One region of the Nocardioides proteolyticus genome, then DNA from elsewhere that is predicted to be linked to it. Evidence: predicted binding sites of a transcription regulator. Region 1 holds the regulator's gene; the other holds the start of a gene.
What was found. Region 1 encodes LexA, which represses DNA repair genes until DNA is damaged. Its sites were predicted from a motif close to TCGAACANNTGTTCGA; they were not measured.
Positions count from the first base shown of each region.

Region 2: ACPOLA_RS05360 (SAV_6107 family HEPN domain-containing protein) is a predicted target of LexA. The motif match lies at 1,862-1,877, and genes of this name have one in related genera.

Region 1 covers NZ_JBNBPO030000036.1:12,151-18,036, forward strand. The annotation lists gene ACPOLA_RS17535 (ATP-dependent DNA helicase) at 1-1,813, shown strand, start outside; gene ACPOLA_RS17540 (MXAN_6640 family putative metalloprotease) at 1,807-3,417, opposite strand; gene lexA (transcriptional repressor LexA) at 3,534-4,268, opposite strand; gene ACPOLA_RS17550 (LysM peptidoglycan-binding domain-containing protein) at 4,523-4,918, shown strand; gene ACPOLA_RS17555 (hypothetical protein) at 5,097-5,426, opposite strand; gene ACPOLA_RS17560 (hypothetical protein) at 5,497-5,886, opposite strand, start outside.
Region 2 covers NZ_JBNBPO030000006.1:82,701-88,586, forward strand. The annotation lists gene ACPOLA_RS05345 (phytoene desaturase family protein) at 1-830, opposite strand, end outside; gene ACPOLA_RS05350 (YbaK/EbsC family protein) at 836-1,306, opposite strand; gene ACPOLA_RS05355 (hypothetical protein) at 1,341-1,826, shown strand; gene ACPOLA_RS05360 (SAV_6107 family HEPN domain-containing protein) at 1,948-2,403, shown strand; gene ACPOLA_RS05365 (class I SAM-dependent methyltransferase) at 2,467-3,177, shown strand; gene dinB (DNA polymerase IV) at 3,202-4,476, shown strand; gene ACPOLA_RS05375 (SCO2097 family morphological protein) at 4,614-5,051, shown strand; gene ACPOLA_RS05380 (transglutaminase TgpA family protein) at 5,068-5,886, opposite strand, start outside.

The sequences.
Region 1 (5,886 bases):
CGTCGTCGCCACCGCGACCCTGGCCCTGCAGCACCAGCTGGTCGAGCGCGACCTGCCGCGCCTGGTCAAGGCCGTCGGCACCGCACCGGGCGTCGACACGTCGTACGCCGTGCTCAAGGGGCGGTCCAACTACGCATGCCTGCACCGAGTGCGCGAGGGCGCGCCCGACGAGCAGGGGGAGCTGATCCAGGCCGAGGACGCCCTGGGCGCGTTGGGCAAGAAGGTGCTCGAGCTGCGCTCGTGGGCCGAGCGGCAGGCCGACGACGGCGGCACCGGGGAGCGCGACGACGCGCCGCGCCACACCGAGCGGGAGTGGCGGCAGGTCAGCGTCTCGGCCCGCGAGTGCCTGGGCGCCACGAAGTGCCCGTTCGGCGAGGAGTGCTTCGCCGAGCGCGCCCGCGAGAAGGCGCAGCGCTCCCACCTGGTGATCACCAACCACTCCCTGCTCGCGATCGACGCGATCGAGGGCATCCCGATGATCCCCGACTACGACGCCGTGGTGATCGACGAGGCCCACGAGCTGGCCGCCCGGGTCACCCAGGCGGCGACCGACGAGCTGTGGGCGGCGGAGGTGGAGCGGGCCGCGCGGCGCAGCGTCCGCCACGTCGAGGGCAGCGAGGCCGACGAGCTCGCCGACGCCTCCGACGCGCTGCGCGCGGCGATGGCCGAGGCCCGGCCCGGCCGGTTCGAGCGGCTGCCGGAGGACCTCGCCGACGCGCTGGTGCTCGTCCGCGACGCCGCGCGGGCGTGCGTCTCGGCCTTCCCGCGGGCCGAGCCGGGCGGCGATCCCGATGCCGGCCTGTCGCAGGCGAAGGCGTCGGTGCAGGAGGTCTTCACCACCGCGGAGCGGATGGCGGCCTGCTCGGAGTCCGACGTGCTGTGGCTGAGCGAGGGCACCGACCGGATCCCGCCACGCCTGTGCGTCGCGCCCCTGCAGGTGTGGGGCCCGATGCGCGACAAGCTGCTCGCCGACAACACCGTCGTGCTCACCTCGGCCACGCTGATGCTCGGCGGCGACTTCGACTCCATCGCCACCGGCGTCGGCCTCAAGCCGTCCGAGCGCCTGGCACCGGCTGGTCGAGGAGGCCGCGCATCGACCGCGACGAGCCCCGACGACCTCCCCGACGACGCGCAGCCGTGGGTCGGCATCGACGTCGGCAGCCCGTTCGACTACCCCAAGCAGGCGATCCTGTACGTCGCCCGCCACCTCTCACCGCCGGGGCGCGACGGCCTGGGCCGGGCCCAGCTCGACGAGATCACCGAGCTGGTGGACGCCGCCGAGGGCCGCACCCTCGGGCTGTTCTCCAGCCGCCGCGCCGCGGAGACGGCGGCCGAGCACGTGCGCGCCCGGCTGCCGCACCTGACCACGCTGGCCCAGGGTGACGCGCAGCTGCCCGAGCTGGCCCGGCAGTTCGTCGACGACCCCCACACCTGCCTGTTCGGCACGCTCGGCCTCTGGCAGGGCCTCGACGTCCCGGGCGACACCTGCCAGCTGGTGATCATCGACCGGATCCCGTTCCCGCGCCCCGACGACCCGCTGATGTCGGCGCGCCAGAAGGCCGTCGACAAGGCCGGCGGCAACGGCTTCATGCAGGTCGCCGCCACCCACGCCGCGCTGCTCCTGGCGCAGGGCGCCGGCCGGCTGGTGCGCACGCACGCCGACCGGGGTGTCGTGGCGGTGCTCGACCCGAGGCTCGCGACGGCGCGCTACGGCTCGTTCCTCAAGGCCAGCCTGCCGCCGATGTGGCCGACCACGGACCCGCAGGTGGTGCGGAAGGCGCTTGCGCGCCTGTCGGCGGCCGCCGGTCAGTGATAGGCGCGCACGTTGACGAGCTGCCGCACGCTCTCCTCGAGCGGGTAGCCGCGGCAGGTGAACGTGGGATCGTTGATCGTGTAGCAGTCGGTCTGGCGCTGATCGGCGTTCACCACGGTGGCCTCGATCCAGTCCACCCGGCTGCCGAAGCCGCGGGTCGTCGTGGCTGCCGCTGCGCCGTCGAGGCGCAGCCGGTGCATGGTCGGGGCGCGGCCCTTGCGCTTGACCGTGATGATGGCCGCGCTGTCCGCCCCCGCGTCGAGGGCAACGTCGATCCGGAGTTTCCAGGTCTTCCCCATGGCGCCCGACGGCACGTAGCGCAGCGTCTTCGCCGCCAGTTGGTTCACCGGGAAGCGGAGATTCTTCTCCCGAGCCCGTGCGGTGATTCGGTTGATCTGGGCGGGAGCGGCGACCGGATAGGCCGCTCCCTCCTCGTAGTACCGCGCCGGCTGCCGGTTGCGGGCCGCGAAGCTCGAGAGCTGCGTCGATAGGTCCGTGCCGCGCTCGGCCAGGGCGGCCTCGATGGCGGGCAGCGAGTACCCGTCGTCGCCCGCGCCTATGGCATTCGTCCACATCTTCCGGACGATCACCGGCAGGCCGGCCTGGGAGTAGCTGAAGCGCTCGGTGAGGTGGCGGAAGAAGATCCAGGCGCCGTACTCCGATCCGCCGGCGGCGAGGTTCAGGGGCTGGTCCGGCCGCGCCAGCGGGCCGTAGCGCAGGTAGTAGCGGTTGTCGTCGACCGAGTCGTAGATCTCGTCCTCCGCCCAGGTCGCCGTGGCCTCCATGAACCAGCTGTCCTCGTAGGCGTCGTAGGCGAACTGGACGGCGTGGAAGAGCTCGTGGGCGGCGGTGACCTTCAGCAGGTCCGAGGAGCTGGCGCTGGTGCCGTACTCGGCTGCGGAGTAGTCGTTGTCGAGCACGCAGTAGGCGGCGTACGGCGCGTGGCGGGAGACGCCGCGGTCGCTGGTGCAGTAGCCGTAGTAGCCCATGCTGCCGATGTCGGCGAGGTAGATGTCCAGCTTCCAGCTGCCCCCGCGGCCGCGGTCGTTCTTCGGCGCGCGGTAGCCGGCCCGCTTGTAGCGCTCGGCGACGCTGTTGGTGACGCGCAGCACCTTGGCGGCGTAGGCGTCCGAGGCCCGGTCGTAGGACTCGCGCACCCAGTGCACGCAGACCCGGGTGCCGCACTTGCGGGCGTCCGACGCCTGGCGGCTCCAGCAGGCGATGCCGTCGCACCCGCCGTCGGAGCCGTCCGGGCGGGCCAGGATCCGCTCGGCGTCGGCCTGCCGGTGGCGGGGGAGGTCGTCCTTCACGGCCGCGAGGTCGCGCAGCTCGAGGGTGAGGTCCTTGTGCGTCTCGTGACCGTCGTCGGGGTTGTGGTCCACCGGCGGCGGCGTGCTGCCGTCGATGAGGCCCTCGACCTTCTCCAGCGTCTTCTCTGCGACCTCCGCGGGGTCGCCCGGGCCGGCGGTGGCGCCGGGCGCGGTGGGGTCGGCGGGACCGGTCTCATCAGCCTGCGCGGCGCCGCCCAGCAGCGGCATGACGAGCAGGCTGGCGACGAGGGACAGGAGCAGCCCCGAGAGGGGGGACCGGCTGCTGGAGGTCATGGGGTGCGGCCTTCGCGGGTCGGCGACGAGTGACCCGGCGACTTTACGTTGTCGGCCCGCGAACGAGGCATTTATCGCCCGAGCCGACGTGTCGTTCCCGGTGCCGGGCCGAGCGGCTAGACGCGGCGGAGGACGGCGGTGACCTTGCCGAGGATGGTGGCGTGGGTGCCGTCGATCGGCTCGAAGGCCGGGTTGTGCGGCAGCAGCCACACCCGTCCGTCCTTGCGCTGGAAGGTCTTGACCGTCGCCTCGCCGTCGATCATCGCCGCGACGATCTCGCCGTTCTCGGCGGTGGGCTGCTGGCGGATGACGACGTAGTCGCCGTCGCAGATCGCGGCGTCGATCATCGACTCGCCGCTGACCTCGAGCAGGAAGAGCTGGCCGTCGCCGACGAGCTGGCGGGGGAGCGGGAAGACGTCCTCCACGCGCTCCTCGGCGAGGATGGGGCCACCGGCGGCGATCCGGCCGACCACGGGCACGTTCGCGGGCACGGGAGCGGCGTCACCGATGCCCGTCTCGTCGAACCCGGTCTGCTCGGGGTCGGCGACGTTGCCGATCGCCTTGCGCGCCGCCATCACCTCGGGGAGGAACACCTCGAGTGCGCGCGGCCGGTTGGGGTCGCGCTTGAGGTAGCCCTTCTCCTCGAGGACCCGGAGCTGGTGGGCGACGCTGGAGGTGCTCGTGAGGCCGACCGCCTGGCCGATCTCGCGCATGCTCGGCGGGTAGCCCCGCTTCTCGATGCTGTCCTTGATGTGGGCCAGCACCCGCTGCTGCCGGGGGGTGAGACCGGTGGCGTCGGGGGGCCCGTCGGGCAGCTCGGCCACGCCGCGGCCCGCCTTCTTGTCGGCCATCTGAGTGCCCTCCAGTTCCGGTGTGTCGATGTGCCGACGCTAACCGAAGACGCGGGCCGGTTTCAAACGTCTGTTCGAACGGCGTGTCGCCCTCGTCCCTTCGAACGCACGTTCGACGAGGGGCTGGACTTGTTCGAACACATGATCTAGCCTCGTACACATGTTCGATCGAACGCATGATCGACCGGCTTGTGTCGGACCGACTGCGTAGACATCGCTCCGCGACCCACCCGCTCCTTCCCCCGGAGGTCACCATGAGCACGATCACCCTCGCCCCGCACGTCTCCGCCCGCCCCGCCCACCCTTCCGACCCTTCCCGCCCCTCTCGTGCCGCCCGCCCGTCCGGTCAGGTCCGCCTGACCCGCCGGGGCCGGCTGGCCGTCCTGGTGATCGCGCTGGCGCTCCTCGCCGCCCTCGTCGTGGCGCTCGCCGGAGGCTCCGTGGCCACCGACGAGCGGGGAGCGGCGGCCCAGGTCGAGGTGGTCACCGTCGCCCCCGGCGACACGCTGTGGGACATCGCCAGCGAGGCGGCCGCGGCCACCGGTGCCGGCGACGTGCGCGACATGATGGAGCGCATCCAGCGGCTCAACACGCTGGACTCGAGCCTGGTCTACGCCGGCCAGGAGCTGCGGGTGCCGGCAGCGGAGTAGCACCCGGCTGCCGTCGCAGCCGCCACCGACCCGTCCGCCGCCTCGACCCCGGCGGACGCGAACGGGCCCACCGACCCCGGGCCCACAGGGGAAGGCGAGGGGCGAGGCCACCGACCCCGGCCTCGCCCCTCGCGCTGTTCGAGGCCGGAGCGAGCGCCTCCCCGTCGGCGAGGCTCGACTAGCGAGCGGCGCGCTTGCCGCCCTTCGGCGTGGAGGGATCGCGCTTCGGCTTCGGCTCCGGCGCCGCGGCCAGCCCGATCGCCCGCGCGAACCGCACGGCCAGCATGAACGCGAGGAAGAGGCAGAGCATGGCTCCCAGGGCCGCCACGGCGAGGAAGCCCCAGGCGGCCTTGTCGCCTTCGTGCCGGGCCGTCGCGCCGAAGTCGATCGCGGCGAAGACCAGGTATCCCCAAGCGACGATCGCGAAGGTGATGCCGACCGCGAGCAGGAGCAGGTCGGCTCGGAACCGCCGCTTCGGCCTGTCGCCCGCCCGCTTCCCTGCTCCCACGGCGGTCATTGTGTCCGATGGGTGTCTGGGTGCGGTGACCAACCCGCCGGAGGGTGCGGGCGATCGGCGGTCAGGCGCTCTCGGTCACCGCGTAGGAGATCCCGGCGCTGCCGTCGCCATTGTCGCCGACCGACAGCACGACCTCGTACTCGCCGTTGCTGAGGGTCGCCAGCTCGCCGTACTCCTGACCCTCGCCGACCTCGAAGCCGGCGTCCTCGAGCGCGCTCTTGGCCTCGGCGTAGACGTCCTGCGCGGACCCGTCCTCCGTGGCGGCCAGCTGCCAGGACTTGGTGCCGTCCGACTCGTTGGCGATGCCGTAGGTGACCTCGCCGACGACCGGCACGTCGTCGGGGAAGTCGTCGGGGATCTTCGCTCCGCTGGAGAAGGAACCGTCCTCGCCCTCCACGGAGTAGCCCCCGTCCTCGTCGAGGTCGACGTCGACCTTTTCGCCGTTCTCCTC
Region 2 (5,886 bases), on a different contig from region 1:
TCGACCGCCACGACCACGGCGTCGGCGTCGGCGTCGCCCTCCGCCGTCCGGACGGCCGCCACCCGCCCTGACCGGACGACGAGGTCGCGCACCTCCAGCCCGGTGCGGACGGTGACGCCGCGGGTCGCCAGCCGCGCCGTGAGCAGCTCGACCAGGCGGCGCATGCCGCCCGGCACCCGCCAGCCGCCGAAGCACTGCTCCAGATAGCTGGTGACGCCGACCCAGGCCGGCACGTTCCGCAGGTCGTGGCCCTCGGACACGGCCGCATGGCCGGCCACCAGGGCCAGCCGGTCGTCGCGGAAGTCGTGCCGCAGCCGGCGGTGCATCGTCTCGCGGAGGCCGAAGAGGGACGCCAGCTCCTGCGGCACGGCGGCCGGGGCGTGCGGGTCCCACGGGACCTCGACGTAGTGACGGCGCAGCACGTCCCACACCGGTCCGTAGAGGTCGACGTGCTGGGCCCACCTGTCGCCGAGACCCGCGTCGAGCTCGTCGAACGCCTCGATCTGGGCCGCGCGGGACCCGCCGGGCAGCGCGAGGGTGGTGCCGTCGGCGAAGCGGTGCTCGCGCAGCACGTCCAGCGGCTCCAGCTCGGCCCCCAGCTCGGTCTCCAGGGGGCGGCCGGTCTTGCGGAAGAGGTCGCGCAACGCTGCGGGCAGCAGGGTGGACGTCGGGCCGCCGTCCCACGTGTAGCCGTCCTGGTGCACCGGCGCCAGGGCGCCGCCGAGCCGTCCGGACGCCTCGAGCAGCGCGACCTCGTGGCGCTGCTTGGCGAGGCGCGCGGCGACCGCCATGCCACCGAGGCCCCCGCCGATGACGACGATGCGTGCCACGGCGCCTACTCGACGTCGATCGTGGTCGCGCCGGTGAGCGCGACCAGCTCGTCGTAGGAGGTGGCGAACACCGCGGCCGGGTGACCGGCCGCGGCCCACACCACGTCGTACTTCCGCAACCAGGTGTCGAGGTAGGTCGGGACCGGCGCGGGGTGTCCGATGGGGGAGACCCCGCCGATCGCCTGGCCGGTGTGCTCCTTGACGAACGCGGGCGTGGCGCGGCGCAGCTCGGGACCGCCGATCCGGCCGCGGACCAGGGCGGTGTCCACGCGGTGGGCGCCGGACGTCAGGATCAGCACCGGTGATCCGTCGGCGTCGAAGAGCAGGCTGTTGGCGATGGCCCCGACCTCGCAGCCCAGCGCCTCCGCGGCCAGTGCGGCGGTGTGCACCGAGTCGGGCAGAATGACGATCTCACCGGTTCCGCCCCGGCGGTGGTGCTCCTCGCGGAACCGGGTGATCGAGGGATGCTCCGACATGGGGGCGACCCTATCGAGGCAACTGGGAGGAACGATGACCAAGCGACCGCCGGCGGTGGAGATCGCGACCTGGCTGCTGTGGTTCCTGGTGGCTGCCGGGCTGGTGGTGTGCGTGCTCGTCGTGGTCTACCGCGACGACCTCGGCATGGTCTGGTCGCCGATGCAGGACGGCGACAGCACGGTGCAGCCGGTCGAGTTCGTGCCCGTGATCCTGGTGCTGTACGGCGTCACGGCCGTGCTCGCCGCCACGCTGATCCCGCTGTTCCGCCACGGGCACAACTGGGCGCGCCACTCGCTGGCCGCCATCGTGGTCGGGATCTTCCTCGTCACCGTGGCGACGGTCCGCACCGCGCCGCCGACCATGGTCAAGTGGTCGGCCATCGCCGCCGCCGTGGTCAGCGCGGTGACGCTGGTCTTCGTCTGGCATCCGCAGAGCCGCCACTTCGTCCGCGAGGCGGCCTATCCGCCCGAGGAGCGCGAGCGCCGCGCCGCCGACCGGGACGGCGCACGCGGCTCTTGAGCCCTGTCGGGGGAGGGGTGTACCTTCGGGAGTGTTCGAACACGTGTTCGAACGACTCTCCGGCGGAGGCGCACTCGACCCCCCGCCTCCGCCGGAGCCGCCCGCTCTGGAGGAGGACACCGTGGCTCAGCAGACCATCGACCCGTTCAGCCCGCACACGCTGCCGGCGACCACGCACAACTACCTGCTGCGCGCGGCCGAGTCGCTGAGCGAGGCGGTCGTCGCCCGTGACGTCGCGACCCGCTACGCCTGCGCCCACGTCGCGGCGCTGAGGGCGGCTGCGGCGCTGCTGGCCGCGCGCGCCCGCCCCGCGTCCGGTCGCCGGCGCCACCAGAAGAACGCCTGGGTGCTGCTCACCGAGGTCGCGCCCGAGATGGGGGAGTGGGCCACCTACTTTGCGGCGGGCGCGGCCAAGCGGGCCGCCGCCGAGGCGGGCTCCTCCCGCGCCGTCACCGAGCGCGAGGCCGACGACCTCGTGCGTGATGCCGATCGCTTCCTCGCGGTGGTCGAGCAGTCGCTTGGCCTGGCTCCGCACGCGCCGGTCGGCGACCAGCTCGCGGGCCGCGCCGCCGGATGAGGTGAGCGGCGGCGTGGCGCCGTCGGCGACGCACGCGCCGAGCGGGATCAGTAGGGTGACCGCATGGCTCGCGAGCAGCGCGGTTCGGTCCGGACCGCCGTCGTCTGGGACGCCCTCGAGGCCGCGCTCGCCGGGGACCCGCGCGACGTGGTCGACCTCGGCGGCGGCACCGGCGGGTTCGCCGTACGGCTGGCCGAGGCGGGGCACCGGGTCCGGGTCGTCGACCCGAGCCCCGACGCGCTCGCCGCGCTGGCGCGTCGCGCGCGCGAGGTGGACGTCGACGTCTCGGGCCTCCAGGGCGACGTCACCGACCTGGTCGACGTGGTGGGTGCCGCCACCGCCGACGTCGTCCTGTGCCACGGGGTGCTCGAGGTGGCCGATCCGGTGGTCGCCCTGCGGCACGTCGCCGAGGTCCTCCGGCCGGGTGGCACGCTCAGCCTCGTGGTCGGCCAGCGCCACGCCGCCGTGGTCGCCCGGGCGATGGCCGGTCACTTCCAGCAGGCGCGGGCGCTGCTCGACGACCAGGAGCCGGTCGACGCCCGCACCGGCCGCCGCTTCACCGCGGTCGAGATCATGTCGCTGCTCCGCGACGCCGACCTCGCCGTCACCACGGTCCACGGCGTGCGCGTGTTCACCGACCTCGTCCCGGCCGCGCTGGTGGATCTCGAGCCGGGGGCTGCCACGGCCCTGGTCGAGCTCGAGCGCGCGGTGGCGGAGCGGCCGGAGTACCTCCCCCTCGCCGCGCAGCTGCACCTGCTGGCCACGCGCGGCTGAGTCGCTCCCGGGAGCGGCGTGACGATGTCGCCGCGGTCGCCGCGGTCGCCGCGGTCGCCGCGGTCGCCGCGGCCGTCGCAGCCGCTGCGCTGCCCGATCCTGCACGTCGACATGGACGCGTTCTACGCCTCGGTGATGGTGCGCGACCGCCCCGAGCTGCACGACGTGCCGGTGGTGGTGGGCGGCGGGCACCGCGGCGTCGTGCTCTCGGCCAACTACCCCGCCCGCCGCTTCGGCATCCGCTCCGGCATGCCCGGCGTCGAGGCGCGCCGGCTGTGTCCGCAGGCGGTGACCATGCCACCGGACTTCGACCTGCTCACGCCGGTGTCGCGGGCGATCATGGAGACGTTCCGCGCCATCACCCCGATCGTGGAGGTCACCTCCCTCGATGAGGCGTTCCTGGACGTGCGTGGCGCGGTGCGCCTGTTCGGGCCGCCCGAGGCGATCGCCGCCCGCGTCCGCTCCCGGATCCGAGCCGAGCACGGCATCACCTGCTCGGTCGGCATCGCTGCGTCGGTGTCGGTCGCCAAGCTGGCCAGTCGGCAGGCGAAGCCCGACGGCGTGCGGATCATCCCTCCCGAGCGGTTCGTCGCCGAGGTGCACCCGCTCGACGTCGGCGATCTCTACGGCGTCGGTGCGGCCACGCGCGACCGCCTGCGCCGCCTGGGCCTGGTCACCGTCGGCGACGTCGCCGCGCTCCCGGTCGACCAGCTGCGCCGGCTGCTCGGCCCGCACCTCGGCTCCCACCTGCACGCGCTGGCGTGGGGAGCCGACCGCACGCGGCTCCGCCCGGGAGGCGCCGGCGTCTTCGGGTTCGGCGAGGGAGAGCCCGAGGGCAGCATGGGGGCCCAGCACACCCTCGCGGTCGACGTCCGCGACCGCGGTGCCCTCCGCCGGGAGCTGCTGCGGCTCAGCGCCCGGGTCACGAGCCGGCTGCGCGCGGCCGGCAAGGTCGGTCGCACCGTCGCGATCACCGTGCGGTTCGGCGACTTCAGCACCGTCCACCGGTCGCGGACGCTGGCGGAGCCGACCGACGTGTCCCAGGAGGTGTATGCCGTGGCCGTGGGGCTGCTCGACGTCCTGCTCGACGCCCTACGTCCTCGGCGCCCCGCGGTGCGGCTGGTCGGCGTGCGCGTCGAGGGCCTGCGGCGCAAACGGCCGGGGGACGGGCGGCAGCTCGCCCTCGGTGAGCGCGACCCCGGCTGGCCCGACGCCGACCGGGCGGTCGACCGGGCGACCAGCCGGTTCGGTCAGGCCGCCGTCCGCCGCGCCAGCCTGCTGCGGCGCTCCGCGCCCTGACCGGCGTCCGCCCCGCGGTCCACGAAGTGACGTGGACCGCACAATTTCGGGGGACGGCCTACCCCGCCGGCGAATGCCTGCCTACACTTGGAGGACCCATTGGCGGACTTCCGCCCTGGACGTGTCGGAGGGAACTGGTGCCACTCTCGGAAGAGGAGTTGCGACTGCTCGAGCAGATGGAGCGCGCCCTCAGCGAGGAGGACCCGAAGTTCGCCTCGACCCTGCGCGGCACCACGCTCCGGCAGGCGGCGCGGCGACGAGCACTCGTCGCGGGTCTGGTCTTCGCCATCGGCGTGACGGTGATGATGGCAGGTGCGATCAGCAGCTACTGGCCTGTCGGCGTCGCCGGCTTCGTGATCATGCTGCTGTCCGCCACGATGCTGCTCAGTGCGCTGCGCGGACAGCGCACCGGCACCGACCCGCGGATGGCCGCTCACCCCTCCGGGTTCGGCGTCGTCGACGGGGGCCGCAGCAGCTCTCGTGGCCGCGGGGGCCGCGCGCCGGTCCGGTCGTCCGGCTTCATGGACACGCTCCAGGCGCGCTGGCGCCGCCGCAAGGAGAGCGGCGGCTTCTAGCCCCCTCGGGCTGCTCTCACCGCCGGCGCCACAGCGACCTCGGCAACCACTCGGCTCGCTGTCGCGCCCGGGGGGCCACCCCGGCGGCGAGGGAGTCGATCACCGTGGCCGCGTCCGCCTGGAGGCCGGTGCGCTCCATCGTCGCCACCGCGCCCGGGCGGGCGTAGCGGGAGCGCTCGACCTGCGAGACGACGCGGTCGAGCGCGTCGGCCGCCTCGGGCGCCGCGCCCGGGCCGGTCGCCGGCCGCTCCACCGTCGGCGCGTCGGGGTCGGCGAGGTGGCCGGCCAGCGCCGATCCCACCTCGCGCGGAGACCGCCCATCCGGCCACGGCACGCCGAGGTCGACCGCGGTCGCGTGCAGCTCCGCCCACACCTCGTCGGGGCCGCCGTCGAGGCGGGTACGTCGCGCGCGGGCCCGGGCGGCGCGCGGGCCCAGGGCCAGCGCGGCCAGCAGGGCCAGCAGTGCTGCGGCGACGACAGCGGTGACCAACAGGCGGCTGCTGAGTCCGCTCTCGTCGCCGGCGGCCTCGCCCGCCGCGGCCTCCTGCTCCTCGGGAGGTGCGGTGGTGGGCCGGCCCGGCGCCACGGTGGTCGCGCCGGCACTGGCCGACGGCTGGCTGGTCGGCTGGTCGGGGAGGTCGACGCCTCGACCGGCGACCGGCACCCGGCTGTAGTCGGGCACGTTCTGGACGCGCCCGGCCGGCGTCGGCTCGAAGCGGACCCAGCCGGCGCCCGCGAAGTACAGCTCGGGCCACGCGTGCAGGTCGTGGCTGCTGTACTCCCACGTCCCGTCGCCGAGTCGGTCCGGCTGCAGAAACCCCACGGCCACCCGGGC